Regions from separate parts of the Actinomadura sp. 9N407 genome, predicted to be linked through region 3. Evidence: riboswitches for the same ligand, from Rfam matches in the RefSeq annotation. Region 3 holds a riboswitch; each other region holds the start of a gene.
The links. Region 3 has a riboswitch for cobalamin ahead of metE (5-methyltetrahydropteroyltriglutamate--homocysteine S-methyltransferase). Riboswitches for the same ligand answer to the same signal wherever they lie in the genome.
Positions count from the first base shown of each region.

Region 1: it holds a riboswitch for cobalamin, as region 3 does, so the genes downstream of both, ACH34Q_RS40130 (CbtB-domain containing protein) here and metE (5-methyltetrahydropteroyltriglutamate--homocysteine S-methyltransferase) in region 3, are expected to answer to the same signal.
Region 2: it holds a riboswitch for cobalamin, as region 3 does, so the genes downstream of both, ACH34Q_RS31785 (magnesium chelatase subunit D family protein) here and metE (5-methyltetrahydropteroyltriglutamate--homocysteine S-methyltransferase) in region 3, are expected to answer to the same signal.

Region 1 is NZ_JBIRAW010000039.1:14,043-18,248, reverse strand. Features, by position in the region: gene ACH34Q_RS40135 (LuxR C-terminal-related transcriptional regulator) at 1-1,656, opposite strand, end outside; cobalamin riboswitch at 2,047-2,234, shown strand; gene ACH34Q_RS40130 (CbtB-domain containing protein) at 2,264-2,494, shown strand; gene ACH34Q_RS40125 (CbtA family protein) at 2,511-3,296, shown strand; gene ACH34Q_RS40120 ((2Fe-2S)-binding protein) at 3,293-3,973, opposite strand; gene ACH34Q_RS40115 (hypothetical protein) at 4,012-4,161, opposite strand.
Region 2 is NZ_JBIRAW010000025.1:1,947-6,152, forward strand. Features, by position in the region: gene ACH34Q_RS31770 (helix-turn-helix transcriptional regulator) at 1-503, opposite strand, end outside; gene ACH34Q_RS31775 (ATP-binding protein) at 727-1,380, shown strand; gene ACH34Q_RS31780 (TetR/AcrR family transcriptional regulator) at 1,384-2,133, opposite strand; cobalamin riboswitch at 2,283-2,416, shown strand; gene ACH34Q_RS31785 (magnesium chelatase subunit D family protein) at 2,542-4,206, shown strand, end outside.
Region 3 is NZ_JBIRAW010000021.1:134,896-139,101, reverse strand. Features, by position in the region: gene metE (5-methyltetrahydropteroyltriglutamate--homocysteine S-methyltransferase) at 1-2,152, opposite strand, end outside; cobalamin riboswitch at 2,189-2,415, opposite strand; gene ACH34Q_RS29390 (hypothetical protein) at 2,642-3,823, opposite strand; gene ACH34Q_RS29385 (DUF4365 domain-containing protein) at 3,820-4,206, opposite strand, start outside.

The DNA.
Region 1 (4,206 bases), on a different contig from region 3:
CGACACCAGAGTCGGCATCTCCCGCAGCAGCGCGTCCGGGTCTCGCAGCATCGCGTTCGACAGCACGACGGCCTCGTCCAGGGCGCCGGTCAGCATCAGCCTGAGCGCCTTGCCCGCCGTGAGCAGGGGCGCGGCCTTCGGGGCGATCGTCCCCGCTGTGCCGGTCTCGGCGGCCTCGCCGGTCTCGGCGGCCTGGGCGGCCGTACGTTCCGCCTCGGTGAACCGGGCCGCGTAGGCGTGCCCCATGGACTGATAGGCCAGGATCTCCTGCCGGGACGCGACGCCGCTCGTCCGGGACAGGGCCTCGTCGAGAAGCCGCTCGGCGCGCTCCTGCTCGCCCAGCCCCATGCCCATGTTGAACGCCCGTACGGAGGCGTGCGTGGCGCGGGTCGCCTCGTCCATCGGGTCGCCGGCCACCCGCGCGAGATGGGCCTCGGCCTCCTGGTGCAGACCCGCCATGAGCAGCACCGGCGCGACCACGACGGTGGCGCTCGCGTCGGCGCCGGACGCCAGCGCGGCCTTGCCGCACCGGACGGCCAGGTCGATGTCGTGCAGGGCCCACGCCTGGCCGCACCCGGCCAGCAGCAGGCCCGGATCGGCCGGGGCGTCGCCGTCCAGCCGCCACAGGGCCACCCGCAGCACGTCCCCGTGCCGCCGCATGCCGGTCGCCTGCAGCGCGGACGCGAGCGCGGACAGCCGCTCCCGGACGCGTTCGGGGGACGCCCGCAGCCGCGCGACCTCCCCGTACAGCGGATGGGCCGTCCGGACCTCCAGGCGGCGCCCGGCGGCGGCCGAGGTCACCACGTGGTGGGCCTCGGCGCGCTCGATCGCGGCCTCGGAGGTCACCGCGGCCAGCGTGGCGGCGCCCAGTGGCTCGCCGAGCGCGACGTACTCCAGGACCTCCCGCTCGGCCGCGCCGAGCGTCCCGAGCCGTTCCTCCACCAGCTCGCGCAGCCGGGGGCTGAGCGGCAGGTCGCCCCGCCACCGCCAGACACCGCCGGCCTCGCTCAGCCGCCCCGCCGCCAGCCCGGCCAGCACCAGCTCGCGCAGGAACAGCAGGTTGCCCCGGGTGCTCTGGTAGAGCCGCCGAGCCGTGGATTCGGCGACCTGACCGCCGAGCGCGCCCTCCACGACCGCCTGGCTCTCCGCCATCGTCAGCGGCACCAGGTCCAGGCGGCGGGCCAGGTCGTCCTTCCACAGCGCCGTCACCGGGTCGGGCGCGGGCGCGCCGGTACGGACGGTCGCCAGCACCCGGGCCTCCCGCTGCAGCACCAGGTGGTGCACCAGCGCGGCGGAGGACGGATCCAGCAGGTGCGCGTCGTCGACCGCGACCAGCAGCGGCGCCGCGTCCGCGCGGGTCCGCAGCGCCTCGGTGGCCCAGCGCAGCGGATTGACGACCGACAGGCCCGGCGACTCCACCGGCAGGACACGGCCGAACGCCCCGAACGGGATCGCGGCCTCGGCGGTGGTCCCGCCGACCTGCAGCACCGTGAACCGGCCCGGCTCGAGCCGCCGCAGCGCCTCGCCGACCAGGCGCGTCTTGCCCACGCCGGCGTCCCCCGCCACCACCACGCCTTGCGCGGCGCGCGTGCGCAGCAGGGTGTCCACCTGATCGAGCGTCGACGTACGGCCGGTGAACGGCCAGAAGGTCCGCACAACAGGATCGTACGGACGCTCACCCCGTGCCACCAGACAGAGTCACCAGACAGCGCCACCGGACAACCAGTGCCACCGGACAACCAGTGCCACCAGACGACCAGCGCCACCGGACGACGCGCAAAGGGAGCCCGGCGCGGAATTGAGTAGGGGCTACTCATGTGCCGCGCGCGCCGCGGGCGCATTCTCATGGTGCGGGACATTTCCGGAACGTATGGGAGCTTCCGGAAGGGTCTCGCGCGGCACCGGAGGCGACCGGCCGATCAACGTCGCCACCGGGGCGGGAGGGGGCACCCTCCGTATCTCCAGCGGGGGGAGATACGGGTGGCGCCCCCTCCCACATGTTCATGGCGGCCGCGCTCGCGGACTTGACGCGCGGGGTGCGAAAAGGGGACTCTCAGGGCGACAAGTTCACATATGAGGCGACGGTGTGCAGGAACCTGGTGCGATTCCAGGACGGTCCCGCCACTGTGACCAGGGAGCCTCCCCGCACGCGACCACGGCCGTACTCCGGCTGGAAGGTCGGAGGGGGCGTCGATCTGGGAGTCAGGAGACTGACCCGTCGTCCTCCCGTTACCGGGGCGAGTGCACCCCGTGAGGAGACCCCATGGCCCAGCCGGCCGTACCGCAGCGCGTTCCCGTCCCCCAGCGCGTTCCCGTTCCGCAGCGTGTCCCCGTACGCCAGATCCTGCCCTGGGCCGTTCTGGCCCTCGTGCTGGGCGCCGCGCTGCTCTACTTCGTCGGCGCCGAGCAGGGCGCCACCTCCCTCTTCGGCGGTACGTGGGTGCACGAGTTCACGCACGACGGCCGGCATCTGCTCGGCTTCCCCTGCCACTGAGCCGGGGACCGTACCGATGATGAGATCCCTACTGGTCCGCGGCATGCTCACCGGTCTGGCCGCAGCGGCGGCCGGGCTGCTGATCGCCTGGATCTACGGCGAGCCCCAGGTGGACCGCGCGATCGCGTTCGAGGAGGCCAAGGCCGCCGCCGAGGCCGCCGCCGCCCAAGTCCACGCGCACGGTGTCGGCGAGCACGGGGCCGGGGAAGAGGTGGTGAGCCGCACCGTTCAGCGCACCACCGGCCTGATCACGGCGATGGCGGTGTACGGGGTGGCGATCGGCGGGCTGTTCTCGATCGCGTTCGCCTTCGCGTACGGCCGGATCGGCGCGCTCGGCGCCCGCGCGACCGCCGCCCTGGTGGCGCTGGGCGGGTTCGTGGCGATCGTGCTGGTGCCGTTCCTGAAGTACCCGCCCACTCCCCCGGCCGTGGGCGCCCCCGAGACGATCGGCGGACGGACCGCGCTGTACTTCGGCATGGTCGCGCTGGGCGTTCTGGCCACGGTCGCCGCCGCGATCCTCTTCACCCGCCTGGCTCCACGGCTGGGCGGCTGGAACACGGCGATCGTGACGTCGGCGGGGTTCGCGATCGTGGTCGCGATCGTCTTCCGCCTCACCCCGCGTCCCGACGCGGTCGCCGACGGCTTCCCCAGCGCGGTGCTGTGGGACTTCCGGATCGCCTCGCTGGGCGTCCAGGTCGTCCTGTGGGCCACTCTGGGGTTGCTGTTCGGCGCCCTGACGGAACGCGCCTACCGGCGACAGCAGGCCGCGCCCCGTACGGAGGACGAGGCCCTGGCCGTCTAGCCCCGCCGGTCCAGCAGGGCGCAGTCGCCGCACATCTCGCCGCCGGGCGGTACCCGGTAGTAGAGGCAGCAGCTGCGCCGGACGAAGCCGTGCCGGCCGAACGACCCCGTACCCGCGAGCGGTTCACGCGCGAGCAGCTCGCGGACGAGGGCGGCGGCCGGCGCGGCGACCCCGGGCCGCAGCGTCCCGGCCAGGGCGGACGCCGCGTTCCCCCACATCAGGCCGTCCGCCAGCGGTACGACGCCGAGCAGGGTCTCGCGCAGCGGCCGCAGCTGCCGCTCGACGACCTCCGCGTGGACGAGGTCGGCCGGAACGGCGGGTCCGCTCCAGCCGTCCGGGTTCTCCAGCCACAGGGCGATCGGCGCGCCCGGGGCCCAGCGCCAGTGCAGGCCCGACAGATCCGGTACGACGCCGAGCGCGGCGACCGCGATCATCGGCGACCACAGCCGCGAGGCCAGCCCCTGGAAGAGGATCGAGGCCGCGACGCGCCGTTCGCCCGTACCGAGCCGGGCCGCGTACGCGTCCACCAGGTCCGACAGCCGGGATCCGTCGCGTTCGGGCAGCGGCCGCCAGGTCGGGTCGGCCGCCTCGTCCGGGTCCGTGCCGATCTCGAAGAACGGGCCCAGCGCGGCGGCCCGGGCCAGCGCGGGGACGACGTCGCGCGCGCCGGCCCTCATCTGCCGGGCCTCATCTGCCGGGCCTCATCTGCCGGGGCTCACTTGGTGGGAGAGCCGCCGTTGTCGCGGCGGTCCAGCGCGGTCTGCAGTGCCCGCGCGGCCTCCTCGGAGGCGTCGTCGGCGGGACGGGCCGCGTGCGCGGCGCTGTGCTGGGAGACGCTGTGCTGGGCTGCGTTGAAGGTCTTCATGGGTGTGCTCCGTGGCTTCGCGGTGGCGGAACGGTCAAGGACTTA
Region 2 (4,206 bases), on a different contig from region 3:
TCCACGATGAGGTGCACCCGGGGCGCCTCGGCCCGGTCCAGCAGCGCCTGCCGGGCCTTGCGGGCGTCGATCCGTCGTTCGATCTCGGTCGGCCCCGGCAGCATCCGGCCCGCGGTGATCACCGCACGGGAGTAGTCCTCGGTCTGCAGCAGCCCGTGGACGAGCTGGGTGTCCCAGGCGCGGATCTGGGACGCCTCGTCCTCCAGTGCCACGTAGCTGCCGGTGAACACGTCCGCGTAGGCCGTCCACCAGCCGCGCTGGCCCGCCTCCCGGGCCAGGTTGATCAGGGCGTCCCGCCCGGGGCTGGGGAAGCCGTACAGGTCGAGAAGGTCGGCGATATCGCCGGGTTTGGGACGGGTCTGCCCGGTCTCCAGCCGGGAGACGGTGGCCCGGGACCAGTCGAGCCGGTCCGCCACCTCCTGCAGGGTCAGTCCCTGCGTCTCGCGCAGCCTGCGCAGTTCCCGGGCCAGCCGGCGTCCACGGACGGTGGGGCGATACGTCATGAGCCGAGAGTCTCCCGATTCGGTCGGTTCCGTTCAAGGCATATGACCATGCCGGTAACGGCAATCTCGCAAAGCGTGTTGCAAGGATGAGAATCTCACGCGAAGGTGGATTCATGTGACCGCTCGGAGACATTGCGTTACCCACCAGACGCGTGCAGTTCCACCACCGGGTGACGGGGCAGTTCGCAACCGCGCACCATGGACAGCCACGCGGGAGGATCCCGTGCAGACCTCGCCAGAGACGGCAGGCGGAGCCGAGGGCTTCGCCGCCGCCGACCACGCTTCCGACCGGACACCCGCCTACCTGGGCACCGCGGTGTCCGCTCCACCGGCACCGTGCGCTCCACCGACACCGTCCGCTCCACCGGCATCGTCCACGCCGGCCACCCCGTGTACCGGTACGCCGGCCGCGTTCACGTCCGGCTTCGTACCCCGGGGCCTGGCCTGGACGCTGCCCGCGGGCCCGGGCTGCGCGAGCCACGCCCGAAGGGTCCTGGCCGAGGCGCTGGCCGAGGCGGGCGTGGACCGGTCGGTCATCGGTGACGCCCAGCTGATGGCGAGCGAGCTCGCCACCAACGCCCACCAGCACGCCCGCGACCACGGCCCGCATGAGCTCTGGCTCTACACCGGGCCGCCCGGTGAGACCCGGTGCGCGGTCTTCGACCGGCATGTGTCGGCCCGGCTGACGGGCTACTCGTGGACGTCGGGCGACTTCGGCCGCGGGCTGAGCATCGTCCAGGAGCTCTCCGAAGGGCGCTGGGGGATGCTGCGGGCGCTGTCGCGGCGTACTCCCAGAGTGCAGGGCAAGGCGGTGTGGTTCACCATCCCGGGCCAGGTCCGGCTTCCGGTGCACCTGCTCGGCCGCCCCGCCGGCTGAACCTCACACGCTTCCGGCGTCGGTCCTGGCCTGCCGGGCGACCTCAGGCCGGGCGACCTCAGGCTGGGCGATCTCAGGCTGGGCCTCCTCGACCCGCGCCTGCTCAGGCTGGGCCTGCTCGGTCCGGGCCTGCTCTACGGCGGGGGCGATGTCGGTGAGGAGCGTCAGGAGCGAGCGGGCCAGCAGCGTGTGCACCTGGCCGCGGTCGAGGGTGCTCTCCTGCAGCCACTGCCGGGTGGCGGCGTCCGCCAGGCCGGAGTACGAGCGCAGTACGGCGCGGACCGTGTCGTTCGGGTGCGTCACCCGCAGCACGGTGAGCATGTGCTCGACGGTGAGGTCGCGGGCGCGGTGGATGATGTGCAGCAGTTGCGGGTCGCGGCCGAAGCCCTCGGCGTCCACGGCGGCGAACCAGGTGGTGGCGTTGGCCTCGGCGGCGTCCAGGAAGAGCCCGACGCACATGTCGACGGCGTCCGCCAGCGGCTGCGACTCGTCCGGCGGCGGGGCCTGCACCGCGATCGAGTGCGACAGGCCGCGGACGACCTCCAGGAACAGCTCCCGCTTGGTGCCGAAGTAGTAGTGCAGCAGCCCGCGCCGTACACCGGCCTCCTCCGCGATGGCGGACGTGGAGACGTCGGCGTACGGGAGTTCGGTGAACATCCGCCGCGCCACGCCGAGGATCTGGTCGCGTCGCTCGTCTCGGGGCAGCCGCTGGTAGCGGGGGGTCCGGTCGGGACGGGGGAGGGACGGGGCCACCTGTACAGCCTATGCCGCGGTACGGCGCGCACGGCACCGCTGTGCAGAGCCCGCAGGCCGCCTCGTGCATTGTCCCTCGCTGCGCTGTCACCCTGCCGCGACTTGGGCGGTCCCAGGCGATATGCCATTCTGTGCAGGCGACGGAAGCGGAGGAACCCGGTGCGAATCCGGGGCTGTCCCGCAACTGTGACCATGGGGAGCTTCCCCTCGCGTTCGGCCACGGCGTCCCGTACGGGACGCTGGAAGGCCGAGGGGGAGTGGCGATCCGGGAGCCAGGAGACTCCGGCCGTCGCGGGGGACGCGGGTGACCGCCGGCTCGAGACGGCTCGGGTTCGTCCCTCTGCAGGACCGCCACGGGCGTGGATACCCGAGGGAAGGACGATGAGGCATGCCCTGTCTGATGGGCCGATGAGCCGCGCGCGAGGCGCCGCGGCGCGCTACCCCTTTTCCGCCGTCGTCGGGATGGACGACCTCAAGCTGGCATTGCTGATCAACGCGGTGTCGCCGGGTGTCGGCGGCGTGCTGGTCCGGGGCGAGAAGGGCACCGCGAAGTCGACGATCGTCCGCGCGCTGGCCGATCTGCTCCCCTCGGTCCAGGTCGTGGCGGGCTGCCGCTTCGGCTGCGCGCCGCGCGATCCCGACCCCGGCTGCCCGGACGGCCCGCACCCGGTCTTCGACGACGATGACGACGAGGTCGAGGGCGAACGGCCCGAGGGTGAACGGGCCGGGGGTGCACGGGGCGAGAGTGCACGGGGCAAGAGCGCGCGGGCGCAGCCGGTCGAACGGCCCGGGGCCGAGGAGCGGCCGGCCCGCCTGGTGGAACTGCCCGTCGGGGCCTCCGAGGACCGGCTCACCGGCTCCCTGGACATCGAGCGGGCGCTCACCGAGGGCGTGAAGGCGTACGAGCCCGGCCTGCTGGCCGCCGCCCACCGCGGGGTGCTCTACGTCGACGAGGTCAACCTGCTGCACGACCACCTGGTCGACCTGCTGCTGGACGCGGCCGCGATGGGCGAGTCGTACGTGGAGCGCGAGGGCGTGTCGATCCGGCATGCCGCGCGCTTCCTGCTGGTCGGCACCATGAACCCGGAGGAGGGCGAGCTGCGGCCGCAGCTGCTCGACCGGTTCGGGCTGACCGTCGAGGTGGCGGCCACCCGCGACCCGGCGGAGCGGGCCGAGGTCGTCCGGCGGCGGCTGGACTTCGAGGAGGACCCGGTCCGGTTCGCGTCGGGCTGGGCGGTCGCCGAGGCCGAGCTGGCGGCCCGGATCTCCGCCGCTCAGTCCCGGCTCGCGCGGGTGGAGCTCGGCGACGCCGCGCTCCGGCAGATCACCGCGGTCTGCGCCGCGTTCGAGGTGGACGGCCTGCGCGCCGACCTGGTCACGGCGCGGGCCTCGATCGCGCTGGCCGCCTGGCACCGGCGCACCGTGGTCACGGCCGAGGACGTACGGACGGCGGCCCGGCTGGCGCTGCCGCACCGCCGCCGCCGCGACCCGTTCGACGCGCCCGGCCTGGACGAGGACCGCCTGGACGAGATCCTCCAGGAGCACGCCGGCCCCGGGGACGGCGGTCCTTCGGAGCCTGAGCGGCCCGAGGAGCCCGAGCCGCCGCAGGACGATGACGGACCCGATGACGACGGCCCCGGCGACGGCGGCGGGGACGGCGACGGCCCGGGTGGCGGCAAGCCCGACGGCCCCGGCGGCGACGCGGTGCTCAGCGTGCTCGACGCGCTGCTGAGCGGGCGGCCGGTGACCGACTCCGATGGCGCCCGTCCCGCCGACGAGCGCCACACTCCGGCGGATCCCAGTGATCCCAGTGATCCCAAGGAAGGCAAGGAAGGCAAGGAAGGCAAGGAAGGCAACGAGCCCGCCGAGAGCGAGCCCGCGCCGGCGGACGCCGCGTTCAAGCCTCGCCTCTTCACCGTGCCCGGGATGGGTGCGGGCGCGCCCGGCCGCAGGTCCAAGGCCCGCAGCCCGTACGGGCGGGTCTCCGGGGCCCGGCCCGGCTCGCGCGGCCTGCACCTGAACGCGACGCTGTACGCCGCGGCCCCGCACCAGCACGCGCGCGGCCGTACCGGT
Region 3 (4,206 bases):
CCCAGAGCCGTCCCGGCGCGATGGCCTGCAGGGCCCGCCGCAACGACTCCTCCATCTCCTCGACCGCCGGAACGCGCGGCGAGTGGATGTCGTACACGCCCGGCCCGATGCCGCTGCCGTACCCGGCCTCGCGCAGGTCGGTGACCAGCTCCATGTGCGAACGGGCCGCCTCCACGCTCGCCACGTCGGCGTCCAGGTCGCCGATGGCGCCGATGACCTCGCCGAACTCCGAGTAGCACATGTGCGTGTGGATCTGCGTGGAGTCCGCCACCCCGCAGGTCGCCAGCCGGAACGCGCCGACCGCCCACTCCAGGTACGCGGCGTGCGCGGACCGGCGCAGCGGCAGCAGCTCGCGCAGCGCCGGCTCGTCGACCTGGACGACCCCGATCCCGGCGGCCTCCAGATCGCGGATCTCGTCCCGCAGCGCCAGCGCCACCTGCCGGGCGGTCTCGCCGAGCGGCTGGTCGTCCCGGACGAACGACCAGGCCAGCATCGTCACCGGCCCGGTCAGCATGCCCTTGACCGGACGGCGCGTGCGCGACTGCGCGTAGGTCGTCCAGCGGACGGTCATCGCCTCCGGGCGCGACACGTCCCCGTGCAGGATCGGCGGCCGGACGTAGCGGGTGCCGTACGACTGCACCCAGCCGTTCACGGTGGCCGCGTACCCGTCGAGCTGCTCGGCGAAGTACTGCACCATGTCGTTGCGCTCGGGCTCGCCGTGGACGAGGACGTCCAGGCCCAGTTCCTCCTGCAGCGCGATGACGCGGTCGATCTCGGCCCGCATGACCTTCTCGTACGCGTCGGCGTCGATCCGCCCGGCCCGGTGGTCGGCGCGCGCCCGCCGTACCTCCGCCGTCTGCGGGAACGAGCCGATCGTCGTGGTCGCCAGCGGCGGTAGCTCCAGCGCTCGCTGCTGCGCCGCGAACCGTACGGACCGGTCGGGACGGACGGAACCGTCGCCGAGCGCGTCCAGCCGCGCCCGTACCCGGTTGTCGATCCTGGGCCGCGCCACCACGTCCCCGTCCGCGTCGGCGATCACGTCGTGGCCCTCGCGCAGCGCCCGGCCGAGCAGCACCACCTCGTCCACCTTCTGCCGCGCGAACGCCAGCCGCGCCCGCAGCCCGGGGTCCAGGTCCGGCTCGGCGTCCGCGTCCAGCGGTACGTGCAGCAGCGAGCAGGAGGTACCGACCACCACCTCGCCCACCAGGCCGAGCAGCGAGGCGCAGGTCGACACGGACTTGGACAGGTCGGTGCGCCACACGTTGCGGCCGTCCACCACCCCGGCGACCAGCGTGCGGCGCGGCAGCCCGCCGATCGAGGCCAGCGCCTGGAGGTTGCCGGGCCCGGCGACGAAGTCCAGGCCGATCGCCTCCACCCGGGTCGCGGCGAGGGCGGGAAGCGCCGCGCCGATCTCCCCGAAGTAGGTGGCGACCATCAGGCGAGGCCGTGACGTCAGCCCGGCGAGCCGGTCGTACGCCCGGCGGAGCGCCTCCAGCTCCTCGTCGGTACGGTCCGCCGCGAGCGCGGGCTCGTCCAGCTGGACCCACTGCGCGCCCTCGCCGGCGAGCCGTTCGAGCAGCTCCGCGTACACCTCGACGACCGGGTCCAGCAGGTCGAGCGGCCGGAAGCCCTCGGGCGCGTCCGGCGCGGGCTTGGCCAGCAGCAGGTACGTCAGCGGGCCCACCAGCACCGGCCGGGTCTCGATGCCGAGCGCCCGCGCCTCCCGGTACTCGGCGATCGGCTTGGCCCCGCCCCCGCCGGCGAGCCGCGGCCTCGTGTCCAGGCCCAGCTCAGGAACGAGGTAGTGGTAGTTCGTGTCGAACCACTTCGTCATCTCCAGCGCCGGAATGCCGTCCGCTCCCCGCGCCATCGCGAAGTAGGCGTCCAGCCCGCTGAGATGCCGGAAGCGCGCCGGCGCCGCGTCCAGCAGGACGGTGGTGTCGAGCACCTGGTCGTACAGCGAGAACGTGTTGGACGGGATCTGCTCCAGCCCGGCGTCCCTCAGCCCGGTCCACACGTCGCGCCGCAGGCCCGCTCCCGTACGGAGGAGCTCGGCTTCGCCGGCGCGTCCCGCCCAGTAGGCCTCGGTCGCGCGCTTCAGCTCGCGTTCCGGGCCGATCCGGGGATAACCGAGCACGGTCGTAGATGTCATGGCAGCTCTCCCTCGTCGCCATGGACTCCGCGCGCCGGCCGGCGCGCGGGCGGAGGCAGGTCTTCGGACTCACGGGCACCGTGCCGGTCAGGCACGCCCTACTGGCCGTCGCTTCCCAGACCGCTTCCGGCGGTCCAGTGCGTGATGACGGCGGTCGTTCCCGTTCACCGCTGCGGGGCAGTCCCGGAATCTCGCCGGGTTCCCTCTTACGACACCCGTCCGCTGGGACGCGGCACAGGTGAACCATCCGCAACCGCGAGTATAGGCACGCGACGTCAGTAGCATTCAGGGGGCCCACGACCGGCCACCGGCACCCACGCCATCGCGAGGGCGAGTGAACGATCACGGTCGGGGACGAACGGACCCCATTGTGGCCCGCGCTGTCAGCAGGGAGAACCAAACCGATCCCGCCGCCAGGGCGGCTGAGCTGCGCTCGGCTTGTACCGCAAGCGATTGCAAGTGCCCGTAAAACCAGGTTGTACTTGCCGGCTACTCGTCTTCCGGGCCCGGGAGAACAGAGAACGATGTGATTCTTCGAATCGATCGCCTCGTTCCCCTTATGTCCAAATCGCCCGTCACGGTTACCAGTAGCCCATTCCCGTGAGCCCGGAACGCCTCGTTGTAGTCGGTCTCACCTAGTTCCACTCGATACCGACGAGGTTCACCGGAGTCATCAGAAACACCTTGAACCACCGCCTCTCCTCGCCCATATTTACCTTCCCGGAACAAGCGGACGACGAGGCCGGTGACAGTGACTCCCGCCCTGGATTGCTTGGTGCGCAGGTAGTCGGCAGCTTCACCGAGAATGCGTTGCTGGCCAGGCGTTATGCGAAGAAATGCCGGAAGTGTCGCGCCACCTGCAAGCGGTGTTTTGGCGAAACGGACCTGATATGTTCCATGGTCCACGCCTCCCAAGGAACTCAAGGCGGCGAGTTCTGTAGCATTAGGCGCACCCGGAGAATGTTCTCCAAACGAGGAGAGCGGAAGGTTCCCCTCGCTGACGTGCTCCGCCAACCCTTGGGCCTTCCTTGCGGCCGCAAGCATTCTGTTCGTCACTTTTCGCCCGAAGGGCTGAGGGGGTACCTGAACGAGCGACTCCTGGCCTGGCGGCACTGAATCATCAGTCTCAGTTGAATAAACGTCGTCCAGGGGCAGTGCGAGAGAAAGAATGAAACTTCCCGGCTGCGTCGAGATCCTTGCTTGGGCAGCATAAGCTTCAGCGCGCTGAGGGCGCCTCGGGGGCAGGACGAGAGAGTCAGAGTCCAGTGCGGCAGCGGCGGCGACCACATAGTTCTTGAGGGCAGAAATTGCAGAATGCGCAAGGTTTAAGGGGGCTTCGCCCGGTGGAACGTCTGGAGTGAGGCGGACGGCAACATTGTCTGCCCCGCCAAAAAGAATGTCATTGACTATCTCCTGGGGCAGCCTCCGCTCAACAAAAGATAGTGCCTCCAAAGCCTCGTAGGCGCGCTCGGAATAGTCGCGCACATTCTGCTGTGCAGGTAGGACGATGCGAATCACGCGATCGGCGACACCATCAGCGGGTCGCCACAGGCTCGTACGGCCATCGACATCCTCGAGAGACCAACCTGATCTCTGAAGGTAGTTTTTGAGCGCTTCCAGACCGGGGGCCTTAAATGCGGCACGCCCAGGAGCGGCATCCAGTTGGCTCACGGTTGCTCCCAAACATCAATGGCGGGAACCGGGGTCGATCGCCGAACTCCGTACGTCTTGAGCATCCTGTACAGGCCTGAACGATCCAGGCTGTTGATCGTAGGAAGGCGGACCACTTGGCTCGTCCCGTTGCTTGAGGGCTTCATGCCCTCAAGTGACACCCATGCCCCACGACCGCACAGGAGCGTTCCCTGCTCGTGAAGGCGCACCTTCTCACCTTCTCCAGGAACGCCGATGACGGCGAGTACTCTACCAACGGCGTGATCGGTGCGCCTGAGCACATGGTAGGTCTCAAGGTCAAGGTCGTAGCTGAAGTCTCCGGAGTCAAGCTGCCTAAGCTCGATCGTAGTTTTTACCTGCACGTTCACAGTGGGGTAGTACGT